Regions from separate parts of the Mesorhizobium sp. WSM4898 genome, predicted to be linked through region 2. Evidence: predicted binding sites of a transcription regulator. Region 2 holds the regulator's gene; each other region holds the start of a gene.
What was found. The regulator PhoB, encoded in region 2, activates phosphate uptake and scavenging genes when phosphate is short. The targets are predictions, from matches to a motif close to TGTCATNNANCTGTCAT.
Positions count from the first base shown of each region.

Region 1: P9228_RS28465 (LTA synthase family protein) is a predicted target of PhoB. The motif match lies at 2,747-2,763, and genes of this name have one in related genera.
Region 3: P9228_RS00225 (alkaline phosphatase) is a predicted target of PhoB. The motif match lies at 3,215-3,231, and genes of this name have one in related genera.
Region 4: ugpB (sn-glycerol-3-phosphate ABC transporter substrate-binding protein UgpB) is a predicted target of PhoB. The motif match lies at 2,662-2,678, and genes of this name have one in related genera.

Region 1 covers NZ_JARTVQ010000012.1:30,285-37,500, reverse strand. The annotation lists gene rpsF (30S ribosomal protein S6) at 1-409, opposite strand, end outside; gene P9228_RS28465 (LTA synthase family protein) at 770-2,716, opposite strand; gene fabD (ACP S-malonyltransferase) at 2,974-3,915, shown strand; gene P9228_RS28455 (ribbon-helix-helix protein, CopG family) at 3,944-4,210, shown strand; gene fabG (3-oxoacyl-[acyl-carrier-protein] reductase) at 4,221-4,958, shown strand; gene P9228_RS28445 (acyl carrier protein) at 5,273-5,509, shown strand; gene fabF (beta-ketoacyl-ACP synthase II) at 5,544-6,806, shown strand; gene mltG (endolytic transglycosylase MltG) at 6,910-7,216, shown strand, end outside.
Region 2 covers NZ_JARTVQ010000013.1:31,772-38,987, reverse strand. The annotation lists gene pstC (phosphate ABC transporter permease subunit PstC) at 1-264, shown strand, start outside; gene pstA (phosphate ABC transporter permease PstA) at 268-1,119, shown strand; gene pstB (phosphate ABC transporter ATP-binding protein PstB) at 1,116-1,919, shown strand; gene phoU (phosphate signaling complex protein PhoU) at 1,940-2,644, shown strand; gene phoB (phosphate regulon transcriptional regulator PhoB) at 2,664-3,353, shown strand; gene P9228_RS28995 (hypothetical protein) at 3,350-3,709, opposite strand; gene P9228_RS28990 (ROK family transcriptional regulator) at 3,728-4,969, opposite strand; gene xylF (D-xylose ABC transporter substrate-binding protein) at 5,317-6,357, shown strand; gene P9228_RS28980 (sugar ABC transporter permease) at 6,593-7,216, shown strand, end outside.
Region 3 covers NZ_JARTVQ010000001.1:52,644-59,859, forward strand. The annotation lists gene typA (translational GTPase TypA) at 1-992, opposite strand, end outside; gene P9228_RS00220 (hypothetical protein) at 1,186-1,470, shown strand; gene P9228_RS00225 (alkaline phosphatase) at 1,569-3,143, opposite strand; gene P9228_RS00230 (MFS transporter) at 3,280-4,563, opposite strand; gene P9228_RS00235 (TetR/AcrR family transcriptional regulator) at 4,642-5,259, shown strand; gene P9228_RS00240 (hypothetical protein) at 5,473-6,063, shown strand; gene ppa (inorganic diphosphatase) at 6,346-6,879, opposite strand; gene P9228_RS00250 (GNAT family N-acetyltransferase) at 7,095-7,216, opposite strand, start outside.
Region 4 covers NZ_JARTVQ010000006.1:112,255-119,470, reverse strand. The annotation lists gene P9228_RS23515 (EAL domain-containing protein) at 1-2,413, opposite strand, end outside; gene ugpB (sn-glycerol-3-phosphate ABC transporter substrate-binding protein UgpB) at 2,741-4,051, shown strand; gene ugpA (sn-glycerol-3-phosphate ABC transporter permease UgpA) at 4,121-5,005, shown strand; gene ugpE (sn-glycerol-3-phosphate ABC transporter permease UgpE) at 5,014-5,862, shown strand; gene P9228_RS23495 (sn-glycerol-3-phosphate import ATP-binding protein UgpC) at 5,869-6,951, shown strand; gene P9228_RS23490 (ABC transporter ATP-binding protein) at 6,959-7,216, opposite strand, start outside.

The DNA.
Region 1 (7,216 bases), on a different contig from region 2:
GGTCGCCGCGGTCGCGGTCGCCGAACGAACGCGGGCCACGGTCGCCACGGTCGCGGTCGCCGAAGCCGCCGCGCTCGGAGCGCTCTTCGCGCTTCTGCATCATCGCCGAGGGGCCTTCCTCATGCGCCTCGACCTTGATGGTGAGGAAGCGCAGCACGTCTTCCGACAGGCCCATCTGGCGCTCCATTTCGTTGAGCGCGGCTGGCGGGCAGTTGATGTCCATCAGCGTGTAGTAAGCCTTCCGGTTCTTCTTGACCCGGTAGGTGAGGGACTTCAGTCCCCAGTTCTCGATCCGGCCGACCGATCCGCCATTGGCGGCGATGACGCCCTTGTACTGTTCGACAAGCGCATCAACCTGCTGCTGCGACAGGTCCTGCCGGGCAAGAAACACATGTTCGTAAAGAGCCATTATGTTTTTCTGCCTTTCTTCGTTTCTCTCACCGGCCCTCGCGGCTAAGCCTCTGCAACTTGTCTGACCCGGTCGCAAAGGCGCGCGGGGAAGAAAGGAGCATCACGAGACGGTCGAGAGCGGAGACACGGGAGGCCCAAAGCGCTTCTGGCTTCATGACGTGGCCCTCTAAGGCCACGGCCCTCCGTTCAGCCCCCAGCAAGGACCGGCAGATTGCCGGCGTCTATACAGCAATTCGTGAGGAAGGCAAGGGCGGGAGAGAGGGCCGGCGGCTCCGCAGTGTCGCAGGCCTGGCGGCGCTTGTGGGAATTGGCTGACCCGCCGGCCGCAGGTCGGTCATTTCGTCGGAAGGCGATCTACTCAGCTCATATGCGCGACGAGCGGGACTACCGTCTCGGGGAAGAAGTCGGGCGCGATCCGGCGCTTGCCGAACATCATATCGTACTGGATCAGGCGGAAATCGTTGATCTTCGGATCGATCTTTTTCTGCCGCGCCCAGTCGGGCGTCGCCTCGCCGGAGGGCGACAGCAAAAGGTTGCGGTCAACCACCCGGTAGTGCTCGCGCAGCGCGCCGAGGAAGCCGGTGTAATAGGGGTGGGTGATCCCGGCCGTGGTCAGGATATGATAGGGCAGGAAGGCGGGGCTCACCGAGCCCAGATTCTCGACCGGACCGGAGCGGTTCGACCAGATGATCAGCGGCGTGTCGTGATGCTCGAGCGCCGCCTCGGGCGTCGGCTCCTTGCGCGGCGCGACATTGTCCTTGAGGAAGCCGGTCTCGACATAGACGGGGCCGAGCGGCGGCAGGTGGTCGCCGAAGAAGGCGATGATGGTCGGCCGCTCGCGCTTCTTCGCCCAGTCGATCAGGCGCTGCAGGCCGCGATCGGCGTCGGCCGAGCCTTCGGCGTAGGAGAGCAGCGATTCCCGCGCCCAGGTGCTGATCGGCGCGTCGACGCTATGGGTCGGATTGTAATAGCGGTAGGGCTCGTAGGGCCCGTGGTTCTGCAGGCTGACCGCGAACAGGAATACCGGCTCGTCGCTGGCATCGGCCTCGCGCATGATCTCGTCGGTCATGGCCGCGTCGGAGGCCAGCGGCCCGCGCTTTTCCATCGGCGGCAGCGTCTCTTCCGAGCGGAAGTCGCTGAAGCCGAAATCGGCGTAGACGGCGCCCCGGTTCCAGAACCAGTTGGTGCCCGGGTGGATGGCGCGCGCCCTATAGCCTTCGCTCTTCAGGAAAGTCGCCAGCGACGGCGTCGGCGTGCGCACATATTGCTGATAGGGAATCGAGCCCGCCGGCAGGAAGGCGTTGGAGAAGCCGGTCAGCGCCTCGAACTCGATATTGGCGGTCATGCCGCCGAATTCCGGCGAGAACATGGAGCCCGAGCGCAGCGCGCGCACCGTCGGGATCGGATCGGGCTTGATGCTGACGCCGGGGAGCTCCGTCGGATCCCAGAAGGATTCGCTCATCACCACGATGATATCGGGCTTCTGGTCGGGCACCGAGGCGGCAACCCCGGGACGCGCGATCGCATCCATCGTCTTCTCGGAATAGCCGGGCGGGGCCGAGACATGCGCCATCGGCACGTTGAGCGCGAAGGCGAGCGCGAAGCCGTTGGAGGCATAGTTCTCCTTCTGGTCCCACATGATCGGGATGATCTGCAGCCTGTCGCGCGTCCACGAGAAGGTGGCGTAGTCCATGATCGAGACGAAGAAGGCGAGCAGCGGCACGGCAAGCGTCAAGCGCGCCAGCCGTCCCTTGCGGCTGAGGATCGGCACACGCCGGCGCCAGAGCCGCCAGCCATAGACGAGCAGCGCGAGGCTGGCGACGATCGCCGCCGCAAGCAGCACGGCCGTCCAGGGGCGCTCGCGCACCAGAAGCGGCATCAGCGCCATGATCTGGCGGGCATAGAGGAAATCGGTCGGGTAGAGCGGATCGCCCAGATAGTGCGATTTCTGGTGACCGACAAAGGCCAATGCCAATGTCACCGGCGCGACGATCATCAGGCTTTGATGGCTGCGGCCGAGAATGGCGTCGAGCCCGATCAGCACCAGCGAAAAGACGATGATGGTGGTCCAGCCGGGCTTGAAGGGCTGCAGGAAGAAGTCGACGGTGCCGAAGAAGTCGCCGCGCACGATCCATTCGATGGCGAACACCAGAAGGGCGGAGGCAAGCAGCGTCGCCAGGCCGTAGCGGACAATCGGCCATCTGCGCCCCGGCAGATAGCCGGTGGACGGATCGTCTTCCAAAAATTGCGGCGCGGGTTTGGCCGCGCCTTTCCTGATCCTAGCCACTTTGCTTCCCCGGCCCATGTCACGCGTCTTCCACTCGCGTCACGCCACTGTCATCGAAATGTCACACAAAGCTAGCGCCTGTGGCGGAAATAAGAAGAGCCAGCAAACGATTCGTCAGCGGTTTTCATCAGGTGTGATCGCCAAAAAGCCTTTCAGAACAGAGAACTCGGCCGTTCTCCCGGCTGGAACAGCTGCTGAACTGGTGCTTGCGGGCTTGACTTGGCCGTCCGCCTTGCGCCAGAGGCAGGGAAAAACCAGCCGCTGGAGACGCTAACATGGCCGTCGCATTCACCTTTCCGGGACAGGGCAGCCAGGCCGTCGGCATGGGCAAGGACCTCGCCGATGCCTTTCCCGAGGCGCGCCGCGTCTTCGAGGAAGTCGATGAGGCGCTCGGCGAGAAACTGTCGAAGCTGATCTGGGAAGGGCCGGAAGAAACGCTGACGCTGACGGCCAATGCCCAGCCGGCGCTGATGGCGGTGTCGCTGGCGGCCGTAAGGGCGCTGGAATCGCGCGGTTTTTCGCTGAAGGACAAGGTGGCTTATGTCGCAGGCCATTCGCTCGGCGAATATTCGGCGCTTGCCGCAGCCGGCTTCGTTTCGGTGGCCGATGCCGCGCGACTGCTGCGCACCCGCGGCAACGCCATGCAGGCGGCGGTACCGGCGGGCGAGGGCGCCATGGCTGCCATCATCGGGCTGGAGCAGGCTGATGTCGAAGCCGCCTGCGCCGAAGCGGCACAAGGCTCTGTCTGTCAGATCGCCAACGACAATGGCGGTGGCCAACTGGTGATTTCCGGCGCCAAGGCGGCCGTCGAACTGGCGGCGAAGCTCTGCGCGGAAAAGGGTGCCAAGCGGGCGCTGATGCTGCAGGTCTCGGCACCTTTTCACTCGGCATTGATGACGCCAGCCGCCGATATCATGCGCGAGGCGCTGGGCGGGGTCGCGAAAAGCGCGCCGGTGGTTCCCATCGTCTCAAATGTTTCGGTCACGCCGACCAGCGACCCGGATGAGATTGCCCGCCGCTTGGTCGAGCAGGTCGTCGCCCGCGTGCGCTGGCGCGAGACGGTGGAATGGTTCGGCGCCAAAGGTGTCGCGACGCTTTACGAGGTTGGCGCCGGCAAGGTGCTGTCGGGCTTGGCGCGACGCATCAACCGCGATATCGCGACCGGCGCCATCGGCGCGGCCGCGGAAGTCGAGGCGGCGCTGGCAACTTTAGGATAAACGGGAAACTCTTGCTGGCTGGTGCGGCATTCCTACTTCCATCCGTCTTTCTCCCGAAGTCGAGCATCGCCTCGACGATCTCGTGGCGATGACTGGTCGAAGCAAAGCCGAATACCTGCGTGACTTCGTTGAGCGTGGACTCGAAGATCTCGAGGACTATTACCTGGCTGCGGAAGTGCTGGAGCAGATCAGGCTTTGTGAAGAATCGGTCGTGAGCGCCGAGAACTTCTGGTATGGCCTGGACAACATGACAAATGCGGAACGAGGGTCGCTCGCGGGGCGTCCGGAAGAATGAGGTTGAAGCAATGTTCGAACTGACCGGCCGTAAGGCGCTCGTCACCGGCGCATCGGGAGGCATCGGAGAGGCGATCGCCAGGGTGCTGCACAGCCAGGGCGCGATCGTCGGCCTGCACGGCACCCGCGTGGAGAAGCTGGAAACGCTGGCTGGCGAGCTCGGCGACCGCGTAAAGCTCTTCCCGGCGGATCTGACCAACCGCGACGCGGTCAAGGCGCTCGGCCATAAGGCGGAGGCCGATCTCGAAGGCGTCGACATCCTGGTCAACAATGCCGGCATCACCAAGGACGGCCTATTCGTGCGCATGTCGGACGCCGACTGGGATTCCGTGCTCGAGGTGAACCTGACCGCCGTGTTCCGGCTCACTCGTGAGCTCACCCATCCGATGATGCGCCGCCGCCATGGCCGCATCATCAACATCACCTCGGTGGTCGGCGTCACCGGCAATCCCGGCCAGACCAATTACTGCGCCTCCAAGGCCGGCATGATCGGCTTTTCCAAGTCGCTGGCGCAGGAGATCGCCACCCGCAACATCACCGTCAACTGCGTCGCCCCAGGTTTCATCGAATCGGCCATGACCGACAAGCTCAACGACAAGCAGAAAGAAACCATCATGGCGGCGATTCCCACCCGGCGCATGGGCACCAGCGCCGAGGTTGCCTCGGCCGTCGCCTATCTCGCTTCCAATGAGGCGGCTTATGTCACCGGCCAGACCATCCACGTGAATGGCGGCATGGCGATGATCTAGGGTATTTGAGATTCAGGTGATGCCGGCCTGCAAACGGCGGCTTCCTGCGCTTCCGCTCCGGCCCTCGAAAGCCGCCATTTTCGGCTCGGCTTGAGCTGAATCTCACACACCTGGGCGACCGAGCCCCGGGCGCCTGTGAAAACAGCCATTTCGGCTTGGACGCCCGCTGTTTTTCGTGTAATGCGGCCGGCAACCCGGCGGTTCGGGCAAAAACCGGTCCTGTGGCGTTGCGTTTCCCACAAGACCATCTTTCAGCTTGATTAGCGGCATTCCGCCCGCTAACGAAGACAACACAACGTAAGACGAGGCCCCAAATGAGTGACACCGCAGAGCGCGTCAAGAAGATCGTCATCGAGCATCTCGGCGTCGATGCCGACAAAGTGACGGAGCAGGCGAGCTTCATCGACGATCTGGGCGCGGACAGCCTCGATACGGTCGAACTCGTGATGGCGTTCGAAGAAGAGTTCGGCGTCGAGATTCCAGACGACGCCGCCGAGACCATCCTGACTGTCGGCGATGCCGTGAAGTATATCGACAAGGCCTCGGCCTGAGGCGTTCCGCGGGTATCGCCGGGGAGGACCTGCGATGAGGCGAGTCGTCGTCACGGGCCTTGGCCTGCTTTCGCCGTTCGGCATGGGTGTCGAGCACAGCTGGAAGGAACTGCTTTCCGGCCGCAGCGCCGCCTGCCGCATCACCGAATTCGAGGTGGACGACCTTGCCTGCAAGATCGCCCACGTCATTCCACGCGGCGACGGCTCGAACGGCACCTTCAATCCCGAGGCCGTGCTCGAGCCGAAGGAACTGCGCAAGATCGGCGACTTCATCCTCTACGGCATCGCGGCCGCCGACGAGGCGCTGGCCGATTCCGGCTGGAAGCCCGAGACGCATGAGGACCAGTGCGCCACCGGCGTGCTGATCGGTTCGGGCATCGGCGGCATCGACGGCATCGCCGAGAACGCGATGATCCTGAAGGAGCGCGGCCCGCGCCGCATCAGCCCGTTCTTCATCCCCGGACAGATCATTAACCTGGTCTCCGGCCAGGTTTCCATCCGGCACGGGCTGAAAGGCCCGAACCATGCTGTCGTCACTGCCTGCTCGACGGGCGCGCACGCCATCGGCGATGCCGCGCGGCTGATCATCTGGGGCGATGCCGACGTCATGGTGGCCGGCGGCGCCGAAGCGCCGATCACCCGGCTTTCGATGGCAGGTTTCGCCGCGTGCCGCGCGCTCTCCACCGAGCGCAACGATGCGCCCGAGATCGCTTCGCGCCCCTATGACCGCGACCGCGACGGCTTCGTCATGGGCGAGGGCGCCGGCGTCGTCGTCCTCGAGGAGCTCGAGCACGCCAAGGCGCGCGGCGCCAAGATCTATGCCGAGGTCACCGGCTACGGCCTGACCGGCGATGCCTATCACATCACCGCCCCGGCCGAGGACGGCGACGGCGCCTTCCGCTGCATGACGGCGGCGCTGAATCGGGCGAAGCTCTCGCCCGCCGACATCGACTACATCAATGCGCACGGCACCTCGACCATGGCCGACACGATCGAGCTCGGCGCCGTGGAGCGGCTGGTCGGCAATGCCGCTTCCAAGATCTCGATGTCGTCCACCAAGTCGTCGATCGGTCATCTGCTGGGCGCTGCGGGCGCCGCGGAAGCGATCTTCTCGATCCTCGCAATCCGCGACAACATTGCCCCCGCCACCATCAACCTCGACAATCCGGAACGCGAGACGGCGATCGATCTCGTGCCGAACAAGCCGCGCCAGCGCCAGATCGATGTGGCGCTGTCGAACTCCTTCGGCTTCGGCGGCACCAACGCCTCGCTCGTCTTCCAACGTTACGATGGCTGAACATTCAGCCTACCGGCAGGTCCGCCGCCTGCCGTCATTTTTGCCAAATTTGCCCCTACACTTCGGCTAGGGGATTCGTTGCAAGATCAGACGGTAGGGCGCCATGAATACAAATCCGGGCGGCGGTGGAGAATTCGGACAGCGTCAGGCGCAAGGACCGATCGTGCCCAAGACAGCCGCCGAGGCGCTGCGCCCCGAGGCCGGCACGCCGCCGCCGTCAAAACGCTCGCGCGCGTCGCGCAGCCAGGTCGTCGTATTCCTGAATTTCTTCCTTTCGTTGGTCATCCTGGTCGTGCTTGCCTCGGGTGCCGCACTCTATTTCGGCATGCAGGCCTTCATTGAGCCGGGCCCGTCCGCCAATGGCGACACCTTCATGGTCAAGCCGAACACCGGCGTTCAGGAGATCGCCG
Region 2 (7,216 bases):
GTCATGCTCGGTCTCGGCCGCGCGCTCGGCGAGACGATGGCCGTCACCTTCGTCATCGGCAATGCGCACCGCATCAGCGCCTCGCTGTTTGCGCCCGGCACGACGATCTCGGCGACCATCGCCAACGAATTCACCGAAGCCGACGGCGAGCTTTACACGTCCTCGCTGGTCGCGCTCGGACTGATCCTGTTCATCATCACCTTCATCATCCTCGCGCTCGCACGCTACATGCTGTTGCGCATCGATAGCCGCACGGGAGCCTGACCGATGTCGACAGCCGCATCGCTCCACCGAAGCCGCAAGCGCAAGAACGCCGTGATGATGGCGCTCTGCACCATAGCGGCGGGCATCGGCCTCGTCTGGCTGGCGCTGATCCTCGGCGCCCTTCTCTATAAGGGGCTCTCGGGTGTCTCGCTTTCGGTGTTCACGGAAATGACGCCGCCGCCCGGCGACGCCGGCGGCCTGCTCAACGCCATTTACGGCAGCATCGTGATGACCGTGATCGGCATCGTCGTCGGCACGCCGATCGGCGTGCTCGCCGGAACCTATATGGCCGAGTACGGGCGCTTCTCGCGCCTCACGACGGTGGTGCGCTTCATCAACGACATCCTGTTGTCGGCGCCATCGATCATCGTCGGCCTGTTCGTCTACGAGCTGATGGTGCGGCCGATGGGTCATTTCTCGGCGATCGCCGGCGCGGTGGCGCTGTCGATCCTGGTGATCCCCGTCGTCGTGCGCACCACCGAGGACATGCTGAACCTTGTGCCCAACGCGCTGCGCGAGGCCGGCACCGCCATCGGCGCGCCGCGCTGGGTGGTGATCCGCTCGGTCGCCTATCGCGCCGCACTGTCCGGCATCGTCACCGGTATATTGCTGGCGATCGCCCGGATTTCGGGCGAGACGGCGCCGCTGCTCTTCACCGCGCTCAACAACCAGTTCTGGTCGAGCAATCTCAACGCGCCGATGGCCAGCCTGCCGGTGACCATCTTCCAGTTTGCGCTGAGCCCTTATGAGGAATGGCAGCAACTGGCCTGGACGGGCGCACTGATAATCACCCTGACGGTTCTCGGGCTGAGCATCTTCGCCCGCAGCCTTACCGGACGCAGAGAGGACAGATGAAACCGATGTTGTCCACCGACCTGAACGTAGCCGAGACGACCGCCGAGAAGGCCAAGATCGAAGTCAAGAACCTCAACTTCTACTATGGCCAGTCGAAGGCGCTGAAGGACATCAACCTGTCGCTGCCCGAGCGCAGCGTTACCGCCTTCATCGGACCTTCGGGCTGCGGAAAGTCGACGCTGCTGCGCGTGCTCAACCGCATCTACGAGCTCTACCCGAAGCAGAGCGCCGAAGGCCAGGTGCTGCTCGACGGCAAGAACATCCTCGACCGCTCGCAGGACCTCAACCTGCTCAGGACCAAGATCGGCATGGTGTTCCAGAAGCCGACGCCGTTCCCGATGTCGATCTACGAGAACATCGCCTTCGGCGTCAGGCTGTATGAGAAGATCAGCAAGGCCGAGATGGACAATCGCGTCGAACAGGCGCTGAAGCGCGCCGCGCTGTGGAACGAGGTCAAGGACAAGCTCAACGCCAGTGGCCAGAGCCTTTCGGGCGGCCAGCAGCAGCGGCTCTGCATCGCCCGCACCGTGGCGGTGAAGCCGGAGGTCATCCTGCTCGACGAGCCGGCATCGGCGCTCGATCCGCTCTCGACCGCCAAGATCGAGGAGCTGATCGACGAGCTGCAGGCCGACTACACGATCGTGATCGTCACCCACAACATGCAGCAGGCGGCGCGCGTCTCGCGGCAGACGGCGTTCATGTATCTCGGCGAGCTGATCGAATTCGACCGGACCGAAAAGATTTTCACCTCGCCCCGCGAGAAGCGCACGCAGGACTACATCACCGGCCGCTTCGGCTGAGTTCATACGAGGACATAACCATGGCCCATACGGTCGCTTCCTTCGACGAGGATCTGAGGCAGATCAGCCAGCTCATCCGCGACATGGGCGATCTTGCCGGCTCGATGGTCGGCGCGTCGACCAAGGCTCTGCTGAATTCCGACAACGCGCTGGCGCAGCGCGTGGTCTCCGACGATGCCATCATGGACGCGCGCCAACGCGAGCTCGACGATCGCGCCATCACGCTGATTGCCAAACGCCAGCCGATGGCCGACGACCTGCGCAGCGTCGTTGGCGCCATCCGGATGGCCGGCGATCTCGAGCGCATCGGCGACCTTGCCAAGAACATCGCTAAGCGCGTCGGCTCGGTCGGCATCAGCGCCGCGCCGCGCGACCTTTCGCACTCCATCGATTCGATGGCGCAGCTGGTGCTGATCCAAGTGCAGGGCGTGATCGAGGAATACACGGCCGGCGACGCCACGGCGCTCGCCAAGCTCCGCAACGACGACGAGCGCATCGACGTCAAATACACCTCCGTCTTCCGCGAGCTCCTGACCTACATGATGGAGGATCCGCGCAACATCACGGCTTGCACGCATCTGTTGTTCTGCGCCAAGAATCTGGAGCGCATAGGCGACCACGTCACCAACATCGCCGAGAACGCCTACTATGTGCTGACCGGCGCGCAATTGCCCGCGAATCGTCCTAAGCAGGACGAGACGGCGATGTCGGCGCCGGCGGCCTGACAGCGAAGGTGCCTGCTAAATGATCGCGCCACGCATCATGGTGGTGGAGGACGAGGAGCCGCTGGGGGTGCTGCTCCGCTACAACCTCGAATCCGAGGGCTATCAGGTCGAGGTGGTGACGCGCGGCGACGAGGCCGAGATCCGCCTGCAGGAGAATGTGCCCGACCTTCTGGTGCTCGACTGGATGGTGCCGGCGGTGTCCGGCATCGAGCTTTGCCGGCGCCTCAGGATGCGGCCCGAGACCGAACGCCTGCCGATCATCATGCTGACCGCGCGCGGCGAGGAAAGCGACAGGGTGCGCGGCCTCTCGACCGGCGCCGACGACTATCTGGTCAAGCCGTTCTCGACGCCGGAATTCATGGCCAGGGTCAAGGCGCTGCTGCGCCGCGCCAAGCCGGAGGTGCTGTCCAGCGTGCTCAAGGTCGGCGACATCGTGCTCGATCGCGAATCGCATCGCGTCTACCGCAAGAAGAGCGAGATCCGGCTCGGCCCGACCGAGTTCAGGCTGCTGGAATTCATGATGCGGCATCCCGGCCGGGTGTTCTCGCGCAGCCAGCTGCTCGACAATGTCTGGGGCGAGACGATCTATATCGACGAGCGCACCGTGGACGTGCATGTCGGCCGCCTGCGCAAGGCGGTCAACAACGGCCGCATGCCGGACGTCATACGTACCATCCGTGGGGCGGGCTACGCGATCAGGGAAGATTAGCCGCCGGCCTGGAGTTCATCCGTGCCTTCCAGGCGAGACAGTGCAGCCCAAAGCGCGTCGAACTCCGCTTTGGCAATCTCGCGGGTTTGCAAACCATCGTGCTCGGCCTCTTCCACCGTAGGCAGCTCCCCCTCGGGCAAGTGGTCGCCGTCGAGGCCTCCGGGATATGCGAGGAGCATGCGGCCATCGGCGTATATGTGTATTGCCCGACGACCAAGATTCTCGGCATCGCATTCGAAATAGTACAGGGTTGGCAAATCCGCGCCCCCAGGCGTGACACTCATGAGCCAGCGAGCGGGAGGGCCGAAGTCAGGCAGATAATAGGTTACGCCAAGCCGGTTCTTGTAGCTCTTCATCATAGGCACTCGTCGGCCTCAGGCGACATTCTTCCCCGCGCCGCTTCTCGCCTGCACGCCCGGCGCGAAAATCTCCTGGTCGACGAAGGTCAGCGCGCGCACGGCGCAGCCTTCGCGGATCAGCGGCAATTCGTTCGGCTCGGTATCGAAGGAGATCGAATTTGAATGCTGGCCGCCGGCGGTCTGGGCGATCGCCTCGCGCAGCGCCGGCTCGATCAGGTCGAAGGCGGCGGCGCTGACGCCGACCATGGCGACCGGCGCCGGGTCGATCAGCGCGAACAGGCTGCCGAGGCCGAAGCCCAGCGCCTCCCCGGCCCGGCGATAGGCCTCGCGCTCCGGGCCATCTGTCTCGCGCGCCTTGGCGGCGAGCGCCCGCATGTCGGCGTCGCCGACATCGATCGGCTCGGCGTCCTCGCTCATCTTCATGGCGCTGCGCCAGATGGCGTAGTTGCCGGCATAGGCCTCGACGCAGCCGCGGCGTCCGCAACGGCAAAGCGCGCCGCTCGGACGATGGATCATGTGGCCGAACTCGCCGCCTGAAGAATGCGTGCCGGTGAACAGCTCGCCCTTCAGCACCAGGCCCATGCCGATGCCGTGCGAGAGCAGGATGGCGATGAAATTGTCGCGATAGCGGTGGGGATCGCGCCACTGCAGCGCCACAGCCATCATGTTGCAGTCGTTCTCCATGGTGGCTGGAATGCCGAATTCCTTTTCAAGAATGTCGGCGAAGGCAATGTCGGTCAGCGGCGTGATCGGCGACCACAGCATGGCGCGGGCATGGGAATCGGTGATGCCCTGGATGCCCATGGCGATGCGGGCGACGCTGCCGACGTCGAGGTCCGGATCGTCCAACCGGCGCCGCACGATCGCCAAGCATTCGCCGATCAGCTCGTTGCGCGGCATGGTGAGGGTATCGAGGCGGCGCTGCTCCTCGGCGATGACCTGGCCCGCATAATCGATAACGGCGACCGAGAGGAAATTGAGCGACAGCACCACCGTTACCACCGCCGCCGCCTCCGGCTTGAGCGCGAGGCCCACCTGTGGCCGGCCGCGCTTCAGAGACGCGGTCTCGCTCGGCTTGCTCTCGGCCAGGATGCCTTCCTGGATCAGGTCGGAAGAGATCGCCGAAATGGTCGAATGGCTGAGCCCGGTGGTCGCGGCGATTTCCGTGCGCGACGGTTGGCCGGCCCGGCGCACGGCCGAGAGCACCATGGCGCGGTTGCGCCGGCGCAGATCGTCGTGGCGGATTCCGACCGACATTTTTTCTCCTCCCAGTCAGCGCGGCCTCTCGATCATGCACAGGACCCGGCGACGCGCCAGATCGATTCACCCGGACGCCGGCACCCGAACCGTCCTGGTTTTTTAACATTTTCGGTGGACGCGGTCTGCGCTTCCTCCGAACTGTTCCGCGATAGTGGCAGAAGCGGTCGGCACTGTCATTATTTATTGCGGGTCTCGAAAAAAAGAACGCGACACCTCAAAACCGTCAGAATTGCAGTTGACAGCGCTTTGGCGTTCGATCAGTATTTTTTCGAGGCTCGAAAAAAAGCCTCTAATGGCCTTCGGGCCAGTCTGGGTCGCGCCGCGAGGGGCGCAGGGAGGATATCATGAAGAGATTCGCAGCCGCCATGCTGGCGGGCGTCGCCATGTCGTTGACGTTGGCGTCGGTCGCCGAGGCGAAGGACAAGGTGATCGGCGTTTCGTGGTCCAATTTCCAGGAAGAGCGCTGGAAGACCGACGAAGCGGCGATGAAGAAGGCGATCGAGGCCGCCGGCGACAAGTATATATCCGCCGACGCACAGTCCAATCCAGGCAAGCAGCTGACCGACGTCGAAAGCCTGATCTCGCAGGGCGCCAATGCGCTGATCATCCTGGCGCAGGACGCCTCGGCGATCGGACCGGCGGTGCAGAAGGCACTCGACGAAGGCATTCCGGTCGTCGGCTACGACCGCCTGATCGAGAACAAGGACGTGTTTTATCTGACCTTCGACAACAAGGAAGTCGGCCGCATGCAGGCCCGCGAGGTGTTCAAGGCCAAGCCCGAGGGCAATTACGTCTTCATCAAGGGCTCGGGCGCCGACCCGAACGCCGATTTCCTGTTCTCCGGCTCGATGGAAGTGCTGAAGGAAGCCATCGACAGCGGCAAGATCAAGAATGTCGGCGAAGCCTATACCGACGGCTGGCTGCCCGCCAACGCGCAGAAGAACATGGAGCAGTTCCTGACCGCCAACGACAACAAGGTCGACGCGGTGGTGGCGGCCAATGACGGCACCGCCGGCGGCGTCGTCGCGGCTCTGACGGCGCAAGGGCTGGCCGGCACCGTTCCGGTCTCGGGCCAGGACGGCGACCATGCCGCGCTCAACCGCATCGCGCTCGGCACCCAGACGGTGTCGGTGTGGAAGGACGCGCGCGAGCTCGGCAAGCACGCCGCCGAGATCGCCTCGCAGCTCGCCGACGGCAAGAAGATGACCGACATCGCGGGCGCCAAGGACTTCACGACGCCTGGCGGCAACACCGTCAAGTCGCTGTTCCTGACCCCGGTCGCAATCACCAAGGATAATCTCAACCTCGTCATCGACGCGGGTTGGATCAAGAAGGATGAAGTCTGCGCGGGCGTTGCCGCCGGCAGCGTCGCGGTCTGCAACTAAGCTGGCCGTCAGGTTCAAACGCAGCGCCGCGGCCCGACAGCCGCGGCGTTTCTCCAAAGGCTTTCGGGCGTACTGAAGCCGGAGACCATTGGGGCAGTTCACTGTCCGGCAGGATCGCCGAACTGCTCCAGCCGTTTGTTTCCGCGCAATTCCAGGCGGCCACGCACTTTTCCTGGAATTGCTCTAGCATCGTGGTCCGGCATCGCGCCAGACGGCAAGCCGGTGGGAGGAGATCATGACCGATACGACCTCTGATACGCCGGCCAACCCGGCGGCGGATCGCGCGCGGGCTTCCGAACTCAGCGCCGTCGGGCGCTTCCTCAAGGCGACCGAGCTCGACACCCGCATGCTCGGCATGGTCGGCGCGCTGCTGATCATCTGGATTGGCCTGCATGTCATCTCGAGCCTGCGGCTCGGCGTCAATCCGCTCGATTTCGATAGCCGAACGTTCCTGACGCCGCGCAACCTGTGGAACCTGTCGGTGCAGACCTCGGCCGTGGCCATTATGGCTTCCGGCATGGTGCTGGTCATCGTCATGCGCAACATCGACCTCTCCGTCGGATCCGCCGAGGGTTTGATCGGCATGGTCATGGGCTTTGCCCAAGTGCATTTCCTGGTGCGAATGGTTGGGCTCGAGCTTGGCAATCCCTGGATCTGGGTGCTGGCGCTGTTGATCGGCCTGGCGCTCGGCCTGCTGATCGGCGCCTTCCAGGGCTTCGTCATCGCCTATCTCGAAGTGCCGGCCTTCATCGTGACGCTTGGCGGGCTGCTGGTCTGGCGCGGTGCTGCCTGGTGGGTCACCAGCGGCCAGACGGTGGCGCCGCTCGACGCCACCTTCCAGCTGATGGGCGGCGGACCG
Region 3 (7,216 bases), on a different contig from region 2:
CGAATGACGCGGCTGGTCACCTTGTCGCCCTCGGTGCCGGCAAGCGGACTGTCGTTGACCAGGAAGGACATGGTCACCGTCGGCGGGTCGATCGGCTGCGCATGCAGCGGCTCGCTCACGCTCGGATCGCAGAAGGTGTCGGCGACGGTGCCCTTCGACAGGCCGGCGATGGCGACGATGTCGCCCGCCTGGGCTTCCTCGATCGGCTGGCGCTCGAGCCCGCGGAAGGCGAGGATTTTCGAGATTCGTCCGGTCTCGATCTGCGTGCCGTCATGGTGCAGCACCTTGACCGCCTGGTTGGGCTTCAGCGAACCGGACTCGATGCGGCCGGTGATGATGCGGCCGAGGAACGGATTGGCTTCGAGGATCGTACCGATCATGCGGAACGGACCGGGATGCACCGTCGGCGCCGGCACATGCTTGACGACGAGATCGAACAGCGGCGCAAGGCCCTGGTCTTTCGGGCCTTCAGGATTTTCCGACACCCAGCCGTCGCGGCCCGAGCCGTAGAGGATCGGGAAGTCGAGCTGTTCGTCGGTCGCATCGAGCGCCGCGAACAGGTCGAACACCTCGTTGACCACCTCGATGTGACGGGCGTCCGGGCGGTCGATCTTGTTGATGACGACGATCGGCCGCAGACCTACCTTCAGCGCCTTGCCGACGACGAATTTGGTCTGCGGCATCGGCCCTTCGGCGGCGTCGACGAGCACGATCGCCGAATCCACCATCGACAGGATGCGCTCGACCTCGCCGCCGAAGTCGGCGTGTCCGGGCGTGTCGACGATGTTGATGCGGGTGCCCTTCCAATCGACCGAGGTCGCCTTGGCCAGGATGGTGATGCCGCGTTCTTTTTCGAGGTCGTTGGAGTCCATGGCGCGCTCGGCGACGCGCTGGTTTTCGCGGAAGGCGCCGGACTGTTTCAGGAGTTGGTCGACGAGCGTGGTTTTCCCATGGTCGACATGCGCGATGATCGCGATATTGCGGAGGTTCATTGTCTGGTCTCGGGAGCGTTGCAGGCAGCAGGCCCGAAAGCGCCGCCTTTTTCGTTGGGCGGCTCATACAAGGTTTTTCGCAATTGCGAAAGGGGAGGCCCCGCCCCAAATAAATGGTCACTGATTCTTAAAGGTCTTGGTGTGAAATGATTCTGTTAACCAAGGCGGAACCTTTGAGGGGCCGGGCAATTTCATGTTCATGACCGATCAGATGTCCAGATTGCGTCCGGTTTTCGCGTGGGCAGCGCTTGGCGTGCTTGTTGCGGCTGGCGCCGCACAGTCGGCGGCCGCCCTGAGAGAAGCTGACCCCTCGCCCCGTGATGCCAAAACCGCGCAGCAGATGTTTGCCGACGCCCCGGACGGGGTCGACCCGATCGTCACCGGCCCGGTCAGCGCCGCCTTCAAGCAGCGCCAGAAGGCAGCCAACTGCGACACCGCCGTCTGGCCGAACATTCCCGCGACCTGCTATCCGGATTAATATTGCGACGGCTACCTGACAAAGGTGGCACTCCGGGACACCCCCCTGTGCCCTGCCGGACTGTCCGGCAGGGCAGAGGGGGGTGCCTGGCGCCGACCCTAAGCCGACCGCACCGGATCGAGCGTGACCTTGTAGAGCTGGTTGTCGTCGCGATCCATCAGCCGCACCGTTAGCTGCTCGGTGGCGCCGGAAATGTCGACCAGGCCGAAGAACTGCAGGCCCGCTGATGGCGGCAGGTTCTGGCCCTGCTCGGCGCTCGGCGCCTTGATGAACTTCAGCTCGGGCCCGAAGGTCATGTCGAGATCGTTGGGACCGAAGGTGCCGGCGTGGATCGGGCCGGAGACGAATTCCCAGAACGGGTTGAAATCCTGGAACTGCGCCTTGTCCGGATTGTAGTAATGCGCCGCCGTATAGTGGACGTCGGCGGTCAGCCACACCGTGTTGGTGATGCCGGCGTTCTTGATGTAGCGCAGCAGGTCGGCGAACTCGAGCTCGCGGCCTTTTGGCGCGCCATTGTCGCCGTTGCTGACCGCCTCGGCTCCGGCCTTTTTGGCCGCGTCGTTCCAGACGACGAGGCCGAGCGGCATGTCGGCGGCGATGATCTTCCAGGTCGCCTTGGAATTCGCCAGCTCGCGCTTCAGCCACTGCGTCTGCTGCTCGCCGAGCATGCGCGACTTCGGCGTCAGCGTGTCCTCCATGTCGGGGCCGTTCGGGCCGCGATAGGAGCGCATGTCGAGGAAGAACACGTCGAGCAGCGGCCCGTGGGCGATCTTGCGATAGACGCGTCCCGGTTCCGAAGGTTCGTAGCGGATGGTCGTCATCTCATGGAAGGCGCGCGCCGCGCGGGCCGCCAGCACAGGGATGGATTTTTCCGTGTAGCGGTTGTCGGTCGTCAGGTCCTTCGAATCCGACCAGTTGTTCACCACCTCGTGGTCGTCCCACTGGTAGAAGGTCGGGCAGATGGCGCTAAGCGCGAGCACGTGCTTGTCCATCATGTTGTACTTCCACTGGTCGCGATACTCGTCCAGCGTTTCGGCAACCTTGCGCTTGCCGTCGATCATGACGACGTTCTTCCACTTGCCGCCGCCGGGCAGGTCGACCTCGTCCTTCATGGCGCCGTCGGCATAGATCGTGTCGCCGGAATGGAGGAAGAAGTCAGGCGTGTGCTTGGCGATGGTGGAGTAGGTCTTCATGCCGGTCTCGTCGATGCCCCAGCCCTGGCCTGCGGTGTCGCCCGACCAGGCGAAGCGCACGTCGCGCTTCGACGCCGGCGCGGTGCGGAAACGGCCGACGATCGGCTCGGAGACGGCGTTGATGTCGGAAAGATCGGCGGCCGTCATCCGGTAGAAAATGTCCTGGTCGGCGGCGAGGTCGGTGAGCAGCCGCTTCACCGTATAGTCGCTGGCGGGCGAGGTATCGAGCGGCGCCAGCCTGACGGCGTCGGCGAAGCTTTCGGTGGTCGACACTTCGTACATCACGCGCGCCGGCCGGTCGGTGCGGGTCCAGACCATGCCGGAGGTGGCGTCGATATCGCCGGACTGGACGCCGTGGGTGAAGGCCGGGCGCTGATTGGCGCGGGAATAGTAAGGCAACGCGAGTCCGGAGGCGCCGACTAGGCCAAAGGCGCTGGCCGAGGTGACGAAAGCGCGGCGGGTCAACGAGAGCTTGTTCATGGCTGTCTCCGGATGGCGTTGAACGGGACCGCCAACCTCCGGCCTCAATGTTTCAGGCGCATATCGGAACCATGAAATTTTGATAACAGGTCACAGCTCTCCCCTTCTCCCCTTGCGGGAGAAGGAGAAGTCGCGCTTACGCCGCCTGCGGTTCCGGCTCAAAAGCCGGCTTGCTCGTGTTGATCAAGAGCGAAATACAGGCCGCGGCTATGCCGGTCATGCCGGCGATCAGGAAGGCAAGCTCGTAATTGCCCTGCAATTCGCGCATCGTGCCGCCGAAGGCCGCCGCCGCCGCGGCGCCCACTTGGTGGCCGGCGACGATCCAGCCGAACACGATCGGGCCGCTGCGGTCGCCGAAAGCTTCGTTGGCGAGCCTGAGCGTCGGCGGCACGGTGGCGATCCAGTCGAGCCCATAGAGCACGGCGAAGATGATCAGGCTGACGGCCGAGAAGCCGGAATAGGGCAGATAGATCAGCGACAGGCCGCGCACGGCATAATAGACGCCAAGCAGCTTGCGCGGATCGAAACGGTCGGTGAGCCAGCCGGACAGCGTCGTGCCGATCAGGTCGAAGATGCCCATCATCGACAACAGCCCGGCTGCCTGCACCTCGCCGATGCCCATGTCGCCGCAAAAGGCGATGAGGTGCGTGCCGACGAGGCCGTTTGTGGTGAAACCGCAGACGAAGAATGTGGCGAACAGGTACCAGAACACCCTGGTTCCCGCGGCACGGCGCAACGTGTTCAGCGTATGCGCCAGGAAATTGCCTTGCGCGGCCGGCGACACCGGCGGCACGTCGTCGGCATCGGCGCCATAACGCACCTGGCCGATGGAAGCCGGGCGCTCCGGCACCAGCAGAAAGACCAGCGGCACGAGAGCCGCCGTGGCAATGGCGATGGCAACGGCGACCGGCTTCCAACCTCCCGACTGAGCCAACGAGGCGAGCAGCGGCAGGAACACCAGCAGGCCGGTCGCGCTCGAGGCGGACATCAGCCCCATCACCAGGCCGCGATTGGTCTTGAACCAGCGATTGACGATGGTGGCGCCGAGCACGGTGGCGACCGCGCCCGAGCCGATGCCCGAAAATACCCCCCATGTGAGCAGCAGATGCCACGGCTTGGTCATCAGCAGGCTGAGCGCTGTGGAACCCGACATGATCAGCAGCGCGGCAAGCAGCGTGCGGCGTAGCCCGATCCGCTCCATCAACGCCGCGGCAAACGGCCCGGTGAGGCCATAGAGGAAGATGCCGACAGCGGCGGCAAGCGAGACGACATCGCGCCGCCAGCCGAAGCTCTCTTCCAGCGGCAGCATCATGACCGCCGGCGCGGAACGAAGCCCGGCGGCGATCAGCAGGCAGAAGAAGATGACTGCGACGACGACGAAGGCGTAGCGCTGGCCAAAGGGGCGGGAATGAGCTATCATGTTACTGACCGGTACGTTGCAATGGAGCGGCGCCATTCATACGTACCGGTCAGTAACATTGTCAAGCGAGTTTGTTGAATGCCATCGGACAATAAAATTGAAGCGTCGATCAGCGGAGCCGGCACGGCGCCGGCGCCGAAGGCTGCCGACAAGATCCTCGACGTGGCGCGCGACCTGTTCTATCGCGAAGGCATCCGGGCGATCGGCGTCGACGAGATCGTCAGGCGCGCCGGCGTCACCAAGCCCAGCCTGTACCGGACCTTCCCGTCCAAGGACGAACTCGCCGCTTCCTATCTGCGCAAGTACGACCTCGAATTCTGGCAGCGGTTCGACGACGCCGTGGACGCGCATCCTGGCAACCCGCGCGCGCAGATCATCGCTTTCCTCACCCGCGTGGGCAAACGCACGCAGAGGCCGAACTATCGCGGCTGCGGCATGACCAATGCGGCGGTCGAATATCCCGAGCACGGCCATCCCGCGCGGGTGGTGAGCGAGAACAACAAGCAGGAATTGCGCCGGCGCCTGCGCGCCATGGCGGCAGCGATGGGTGCGCGTGATTCGGACACGCTGGGCGATGGGCTGCTGCTGCTGATCGAAGGCGCCTATATCAGCGGCCAATTGTTCGGCCTCGGCGGACCGGCGGCATCAGTCGCCCGTAACGCCGATCTGCTGATTGAAGCCAGCTTGAAGAACTAGTGGTCCGCTGCTTCGGCGCTTTTCCTGCAACGTCGGCTGTTGGCGAAACCATCGAGGAGAGCGCCCCTCTCCCCGTCGCTATACAGGGAGAGGATGCCGGCAGGCAGGTGAGGAGCAGCACCGGCCTAGACAATTGACCCTTCGCGCCAACCCAGCTTCCTAGGCTCACGCGGGTTTTAACGCTACGCTGCTGCACCAAACGGAGGTCTTCGGATGCGCGCCTGGCTTGCTCTTACTGCCTTTGTCATCCTTGGTGGCTCGGCCCATGCCGGCGACATTTCCAGCGCCTATACCGACCTCGACTGGAAGAAGGACTGCGTGACCTACGCGCAATCGGAAGAAGGCGACGGCGACTGGGCGAACCTCGCCTGCGCCGGCTATCGCGGCTATCCGGTGCTGATCGGCTATGACGACGCGCGCGAGTCCGTCTACTACGGTTTTCCCTCCGACGACATGACCGCCAGCTGGGAGAGTTTCTCCGGGTTCAACACCGCTGGCCCGAAGGTCGAGTGGCGCATCGAAACCAATGGCGACAAGGCGGTGCCCTTCGCCGTCATTCATCGTCGCGAGATCAGCAATCCCGAAAACGAAAACAAGCCGACCGAGGTGCTGGTCGTCGCCAAGGTCGCGCAGCCGGAGGAGCATGAGGGCTGCACAATCGGCCTCGTGCTCGCTACCGGCAACCCTCAGGCCAACGATCAGGCCCGCAAGCTCGCCGACCAAAAGGCGAAGGGTTTTGCTTGCGGCAAGGACAAGCGCGAGGTGATCGGCAACGTGCCGGACTTCGGGCGAGTAGATAACTAGAAATCAGAGGGTGTTCGACGAATGCGAGACGGCGAAGGTTGCGCATTCGTCATCCTTGGGCGGAGCAAGGAGCGAAGCGACGCGGCGCAGACCCAAGAATCCATGCCGTTACATCAAGGCGTTGCCACGGTGCAGTAATTCTGTTCCGTAACGATCTTCGCGCGACCTCACGGCATGGATCCCAGGGTCTCCGCGACGGAGCTGCGCTCCTGCTTCGCCCTGGGATGACGACGTTGAGGGCTTCGCCCAAGCCCCATCGCCCAGCCGTTGGCTGCCGCTTACTTACTTGACCGCCTTCGCCCGTTCGATCGCCTCGACGATCATCTTCTTGGCATAGTTGGAATCGTGCCAGCCCTCGATCTTGACCCATTTGCCGGGCTCGAGATCCTTGTAGTGCTCGAAGAAGTGCTGCACCTGCTGGCGGGTGATTTCCGGCAGGTGCGTGTATTCGGTGACATTCTCGTAGCGCAGCGTCAGCTTCGGCGAGGGAACCGCGATCACCTTCTCGTCCTGGCCGGCATTGTCTTCCATGATCAAGACGCCGATCGGCCGCACATTGATGACGCAGCCCGGCACCAGCGCGCGCGTGTTGCAGACGAGCACGTCGATCGGGTCGCCGTCGCCGGACAGAGTGTGCGGCACGAAGCCGTAATTGCCGGGATAGCGCATCGAGGTGTGCAGGAAGCGGTCGACGAACAGCGTGCCGGCCTCCTTGTCCATCTCGTACTTGATCGGCTCGCCGCCGATCGGCACCTCGATGATGACGTTGATGTCCTCGGGCGGATTCTTCCCCGTTGGTACGGCTTCGATGCGCATGCTGAAATCCCTCTCTCGATTTGTGAGATCGATAGCGGGCGGCGCTTCATGGTGCAATGCGGCGAATAGCACTGGACCCTAACGGAAGCGCACAGTTTGTGATGGATTGTAACCCAATGCATGTCGCCCAACACTGCGCAGCGGTTTTGGGCGAACGATATGCATCAAACGAAGACTTGAAGCACGTCACCCCAACGCGTTTTAAGTGGCGGCCATCATTCCCAGACGAAGGCAACCTTCTTCAGCGCCTTCTGCTCGAAGACCTCGACGCCTTCGGCGACGTCGCGGCCGCCATTGCCGGCATAAAAGGCCAGCGCGTTGTAATTGTCCTCCAGCG
Region 4 (7,216 bases), on a different contig from region 2:
CGGCGGCGGGCTCGAGCATGAGGATGCGGCCGCCGCGGGCCTCGACAGCATCCATCGCCGCCGGCACGCCGGTCAGCTCGCTGAAGGTTTCGATCGGGCCTGGCCTGCCGAGATAGTATCCTTGGCCGATCTCGCAGTCCTCGGCATCGAGGAAGCGCAATTCGTCCAGCGTTTCGACGCCTTCGGCCAGAACAGGCAGGCCCAGGCCGCGCCCCAGCCCCAGCACGGCGCGCACGATGGCCGCGACCTGACCATTCCTGTCGACCGACTTGATGAAGGAGCCGTCGATCTTGATCTTGTCGAAAGGGAAAGCGCGGAGATTGGAAAGCGATGAATAGCCGGTTCCAAAATCGTCCATCGCGACGCGAATACCAAGCGCCTTGACCTGCCGCAGGGTCGCCAGCGCCCGGGGCATATCCTTGATAAGGGCCGTCTCGGTCACTTCAAGCTCCAGCCGTCCGGCTGGAAGTCCCGAACGCAGCAGGATCTCGTGCACTTTGCGGCTGAAATTCGGGTTGTGGAGTTGCACCGCGGAGACATTGACGGCGATGGTCAGCGGAGTTTTCCAGCGCACGGCTTCCTCGCAGGCCGTCGCCAGCACCCATTCGCCGATCTGGGCGATGGCGCCGCTGTCTTCGGCGACCGGGATGAAGACCGACGGCGGGATGTTGCCGCGCTCCGGATGATGCCAGCGGATCAAGGCTTCGAAGCCGATCATCTTGCCGCTGCTGATCTCCTTTTGCGGCTGATAGACCAGCCGGAACTCGCCGCGCGCAACCGCCTGGCGCAGATCGTGCTCCATGGCGCGCCTGTCGCGCGTCTCGGCACCCATCGAAGCCTCGAAATAGCGATAAGTGTCCTTGCCCTCGGCCTTGGCGCGGTAGAGCGCAGTGTCGGCATGGCTGACGAGCGCCGCCTGGTCGTCGGCATCCAGCGGGTAAAGAGCAATGCCGATGCTTGCCGACACCAGCTCGCCGCCGGGCGACAGTTGGCTTTCCTGGCGTAGCTTGGAAAGCACCGCCTCGGCGATACGGCCGGCGGCCTGCGGGTCGGGAAGGTTCGGCGCGATGATGGCGAATTCGTCGCCGCCGAGGCGGGCGAGCATCTGCCCATGGCGGAGCACGCCCGAAGCGCATTGCGCCACCCTCTGCAGCACTGCATCGCCGGCCGCATGACCGAAGAGGTCGTTGACCTCCTTGAAGCGGTCGAGATCGAGAAGCATCAGCGCGAGCTGCCCGTCCTTGCCGCTCGCCGTGGCGATCTCGGCCTCGAGCCGGCTGGTGAAGCTGCGGCGATTGGCAAGCCCGGTCAGCGGATCGAAATGCGCCAGGCGAAGGATCTCCTGCTCGGCCTTCTTGCGCTCGCGCATGTCGCGGACGGCGACGACGTCGTGAGGCTTGCCGCAATAGTCGATGCTGCGGGCGATCAGCTCGACCGGAATGCGGGTGCCGTCCTGGCTGCGCAGCTCGGCTTCCTGCGCCTGACCGCTGCCGCCGGCGATGGCTGAGGCAACGCGTTCGCCGAAGAGGTCGCTGAGCGTCATCACGTTCAGCGTGCCGGGCGCGATGCCGCTCAGCGCCGCGATGCTGTCGTTGGTGCTGACGATGCGGCTGCCGTCGCAAACGATCAGCCCCTCGACCGCCGCGTTGGCCAGGCCGTGCATGCGCTGCGCTTCCGCCTGATGCCGGCGGAACCGCAGGTCGATGCGGAGCGCCGCGGCCGAGAGCACCAGAATGACCAGGCTTGCCGCCGCAGCGGCAAAGGCTTGCGACATCGGCGCGATGGTGAATTTTGAGATCTCTATCGAGGAGTCCGGATAGATCGAGACCGCCGCCATGGCGATAAAATGCAGTGTGCAGATGGCCAGTGTGAGCAAGACGGCGGCAGCGATCGTCGTAAGCGTCGACGGGCGGCAAAGCACGACGAGCAGCGAAAGCGCGGCAAGCGTGACGCCCGCCGCCAGCGAAAGAGCGACGAGCAGCTCGTTCCAGACGATCCTGCCCTGGACCTCGAACGCCGCCATGCCGGTATAGTGCATCACGGCGATGCCGACGCCGAGCACGGCGCCGCCGACAAGATAGTGATCAATGCCGCCGCGGATGGTGGCGATCCACATTCCGGCCGCTGTCAGAACTACGGAGGCGGCCAGCGAAAGCGCGGAAAGCTCCGCGTTATAGGCGTTGGGTATTCCCGGCGTGAAGGCGATCATGGCGACGAAATGCGTCGCCCAGATACCGAATCCGGTCGCCGTGGCTGCAATCAACAGCCATGCGTAGCGATTTCGACTGGTCGATTGCTCGACATGGCGAAGAAGATTGACCGCCGAGAAAGAGGAAATTCCGCAGATGAGCGCCGCAAGTGCGACCAACCTCAGATCGTGCTCGTGCACGATGCAATTATAGACGGTCAACATTTGGCCCCACCTGATCTTCCCGCATCAATCAAGTTAAGATTGCTTAAGGCCCGACGGCTGAAGAATCGATTAGTGGACCTGCAACCGACGCGTGTGCCTCAGGTTGTAAAGGACGGATAAGGTTGGGCCGGCTGTCGCAATACGATGGTTGGAGTCGCTCAAATCCTAAGCCGGCAAGCAATCTGCCCGGCCGTGACCGATGCACGTTAATTTAGGATCAGATGATGTTCATCGACGCATAACAAAACCGTTGTCCGATTGTCATGCGCAACACATACTGGTTCTGCGGAAGCCCCCCTTTCGCCAATCACAACGGGAGATGAAAACATGAAGCTCTTCGGCTTCGCGGCAGGTGTTGCCGCTACCTTGACCCTGCTTTCCACCACGTCCGCTTTCGCTGTCACGCAGATCAGCTGGTGGCATGCGATGACGGGCGCCAATGCGGAAGTCGTCGACAAGATCTCGAAGGACTTCAACGCCAGCCAAAGCGACTACCAGATCGTTCCGGTCTTCAAGGGCACCTATCCCGAGACGCTGAATGCAGGCATCGCCGCGTTCCGCGCCGGCCAGGCGCCGGACATCATCCAGGTGTTCGATGTCGGCACCGGCGTCATGATGGCGGCCGAGAGCGCGATCAAACCCGTGGCCGAAGTTTTGACGGGCGCGGGGATGACGTTCGATAAGAGCCAGTATCTGCCCGGCATTGTCGGCTACTATTCGAAGCCGGACGGCACCATGTTGTCTTTCCCTTACAATTCCTCCTCGCCGATCCTCTACTACAACAAGGACATCTTTCAGAAGGCCGGCCTCGACGTGAACAACCCGCCTAAGACCTGGAACGAGGTCTGGGAAGCGGCGAAGAAGATCAAGGCGAGCGGCGCGGCCCCTTGCGGCTACACCTCGACCTGGCTGACCTGGATCCATCTGGAAAATTTTGCCGCCTGGAATAATGTTTCCTGGGCGACCCAGCAGAACGGACTGGCCGGCGGCGACGTCGAGCTCAAGATCAATGCGCCGATTTTCGTCAACCACTTTCAGGCGCTGGCTGACCTCGCCAAGGATGGCACTTTCAAATATGGCGGGCGAACCTCCGAAGCCAAGCAGATCTTCCTCGCCGGAGAATGCGGCATCTTTACCGAGTCGTCGGGCGGGCTCGGCGATATCGTCAAGTCGGGTATGAACTACGGCATCGGCCAACTGCCGTATGACAGCGATGCCAAGGGTGCGCCGCAGAACACGACCCCCGGCGGCGCAAGCCTCTGGGTTTTCAGCGGCAAATCCGATGCGGAGTACAAGGGCGTCGCGGCCTTCTTCGCCTATCTCTCCAAGACCGAGGTGCAGGAATATCTGCACCAGAAGTCGGGCTACTTGCCGGTGACGCTGGCAGCCTATGAGGCGACCAAGAAGTCCGGCTTCTACGACAAGAACCCGGGCCGCGAGACACCGATCCTGCAGATGACCGGCAAGGCGCCGACCGAAAATTCGAAGGGTGTGCGCCTGCCCAACCTGCCGCAGGTGCGCGATATCCAGAACGAGGAGTTCGAGAAGATGCTGGCCGGCCAGGAAACGGCCCAGCAGGCGCTCGACAATGCCGTCTCGCGCGGCAACGCGGCGATCAAGGACGCGTTGGGCAACTAGACCTGGCCGAGATGAAACGTCGCCCGCGCGGATCGGCGCGGGCGATCCTTGCTTGACGAGGAAACCAAGCTGACCCCGCGCGTCGTTTTCCCCCACAAAGTTCTGCCTTACCTGCTTGTGGCGCCGCAACTCGCCATAACACTGGTTTTCTTCTACTGGCCGGCCGGGCAGGCGCTCTACCAGTCCATGCTCAGGCAGGATCCATTCGGGCTGAAGAGCAAGTTCGTCTGGTTTGCCAATTTCCGCAAAGTGCTTGCCGACCCGGCCTATCTCAACTCGATCAAGGTAACGGTGGTATTTTCGCTTGCCACCGCAATCGTGGCCATGGCCGCGGCGTTGCTGCTTGCCGTAATGGCGGAAAAAGTGGTGCGCGGGAAAGCGCTCTACCGCACGCTGATGATCTGGCCCTATGCGGTGGCGCCGGCGATCGCCGGCATGTTGTGGCTGTTCCTGTTCAACCCTTCGATCGGCTCGCTATCCTACGTGCTGAGAAGTCTCGGCATAGCCTGGGACCCGTTGCTCAACGGCAGTCACGCCATGATCCTTTTGGTTTCCGCCGCAGCATGGAAGCAGATCAGCTACAATTTCCTGTTCTTCGTCGCCGGGCTGCAGGCGGTGCCGAAGACGCTGATCGAGGCGGCGGCGATCGACGGCGCTCGCGAGACCAAGCGTTTCTGGACCATCATCTTCCCGCTGCTCGCGCCGACGACCTTCTTCCTGCTGGTCGTCAACACCGTCTATGCCCTGTTCGACACGTTCGGCATCGTCCATGCCGTCACCGGCGGCGGACCGGGCAAGACCACCGAGACGTTGGTCTACAAGGTCTACAATGACGGCTTCGTCAACCTGATCCTCGGCGACTCGGCGGCGCAGTCGGTGATCCTGATGGTCATCGTCATCGCGCTCACCGCCATCCAGTTCCGCTATGTGGAACGCAAGGTCCACTACGGCTGAGGCAAGCGATGATCGGCCAGTCCCCGTTGCGTGTCCTGATCGCCCATGCCGCTCTCATTCTCGGCATTTTGATCGTTGCATTTCCCATCTACTACACATTCGTGGCCTCGACACAGACGCTGCAGACGATCCTCAAGCCGCCCCTGCCGCTGCTGCCCGGTGACCAGCTCTGGAACAATTACAGCGAGGCCCTGTTCGGCGGTGTCGGGCGCATCGGCGGCGTCAGCGTCGGCAGGCTGCTTCTCAACACGACGGTCATGGCGCTCGGCGTCGCGGTGGGGAAGATCTTCATCTCGATCCTGTCGGCCTATGCCATCGTGTTCTTTCGTTTCCCGCTGCGCATGACCTTCTTCTGGCTGATCTTCATCACTCTGATGCTGCCCGTCGAGGTCCGCATCCTGCCAACCTACAAGGTGATGGTCGATCTCGGCATGATCGACACCTATGCCGGTCTGATCATTCCGCTGATCGCCTCGGCCACGGCCACGCTATTGTTCAGACAGTTCTTCATGACCATCCCGGGCGAGCTCGTCGAGGCGGCGCGCGTCGATGGCGCCGGGCCGTGGCGCTTCTTCTTCGATATCCTCCTGCCGCTGTCGCGCACCAACATCGCGGCGCTGTTCGTCATCCTCTTCATCCATGGCTGGACGCAATATCTGTGGCCGCTGCTGGTCACCAACAGCAACGACATGAACACCATCGTCATTGCGCTGAAAAAGATGGTTTCCTTCGCCGATGCCGATACCCAGTGGCACCTTGTGATGGTCACCGCGATGCTGGCCATCGTGCCGCCGATCCTTGTCGTGGTGCTGATGCAGCGCTGGTTCGTGCGCGGCCTGGTCGAATCCGAGAAGTGAGGGGCGATGGCGACGGTTGATCTCAATGATGTGAGGAAGCTCTATGCCGGCGGCGTCGAGGCCGTGAAAGGCGTTTCCATCGCCATTCCGGACAAGCAGCTTTGCGTGCTGGTCGGTCCCTCCGGCTGCGGCAAATCGACGTTGCTCAGGATGATCGCCGGACTCGAGACCATCTCGTCCGGAACGGTTGCGATCGACGGCAAGATCGTCAATGCCGTCGGTCCGACCGAACGCGACATTGCCATGGTCTTCCAGAATTACGCGCTCTACCCGCATATGAAGGTCTACGACAACATGGCCTATGGCCTGCGCAATCGCGGCACGCCGAAAGCCGAGATCGACAGCAGAGTGCGTTCAACTGCCAAGGTGCTGGAATTGTCGGGACTGCTCGACCGGCGCCCTCGCGAGCTTTCCGGCGGCCAGCGACAGCGCGTCGCCATGGGCCGGGCGATCGTGCGCAATCCGAAAGTCTTCCTGTTCGACGAACCGCTCTCCAACCTCGACGCCAAGCTGCGCGGCCAGATGCGGGTCGAGATCAAGAGCCTGCAGCGCAGGCTCGGCGTCACTTCGGTCTATGTCACCCACGACCAGCTCGAGGCGATGACGCTAGCCGACATGCTTGTCGTCATGAATGCGGGGCTGGTCGAGCAGATCGGCGCTCCTCTCGACATTTACGAGAAGCCGGCCTCGACATTCGTCGCGTCCTTCATTGGCGCGCCGCCGATGAACCTGCTCTCACTGAGCACAGAAAGTTCTGCAACTGAGCTGGAAGGAAAGTTGCTTGTTCTTGCCCCGCCCGGCGGGCAGGCGGCAATGCTAGGCTTCAGGCCCGAGGACGCCGAACTCGTCGCCGATGCCGAGGACCGATCCGGGGCGCTGATGCTGCCCGCAACGGTCGAGGCCGTGGAGCCGGTCGGCGCGGAAACCTTCCTGCACTGCTCGGCTGCCGGCAATAATATCGTGGTACGGGTCGGCGGCCGCACGGCGGCAAAGCCCGGCGACAAGTTGCGCATCACCGCCACAGCCGAGAAGTTGCACTGGTTCGATCGGGGCGGCAGGCGCCTCGGCAGCGTAAGCCCCTCCTCTTGACTCAGCTTCAGGCAAACACATGCGCCTTGCCGGTCACCGTGAGGCGCACGATCTCGCCGACCTCCGGCACGTCCATGCCGGTCTTGCGCAGGACGAGCGGTGTGTTGCCGATCGCGGCCGCATCCGGCGGATCCGGGCTATTGAGCAGCCGCACGGCGATGGTGCAGACCGAGCCGGCGAATTCGGAGTCCGTCACCTCGCCGAACAGCATGTCCGGCGTCCCCGACATGCCTTCGCGGGAGGTTCGTTTAAGCACCACCTGCTC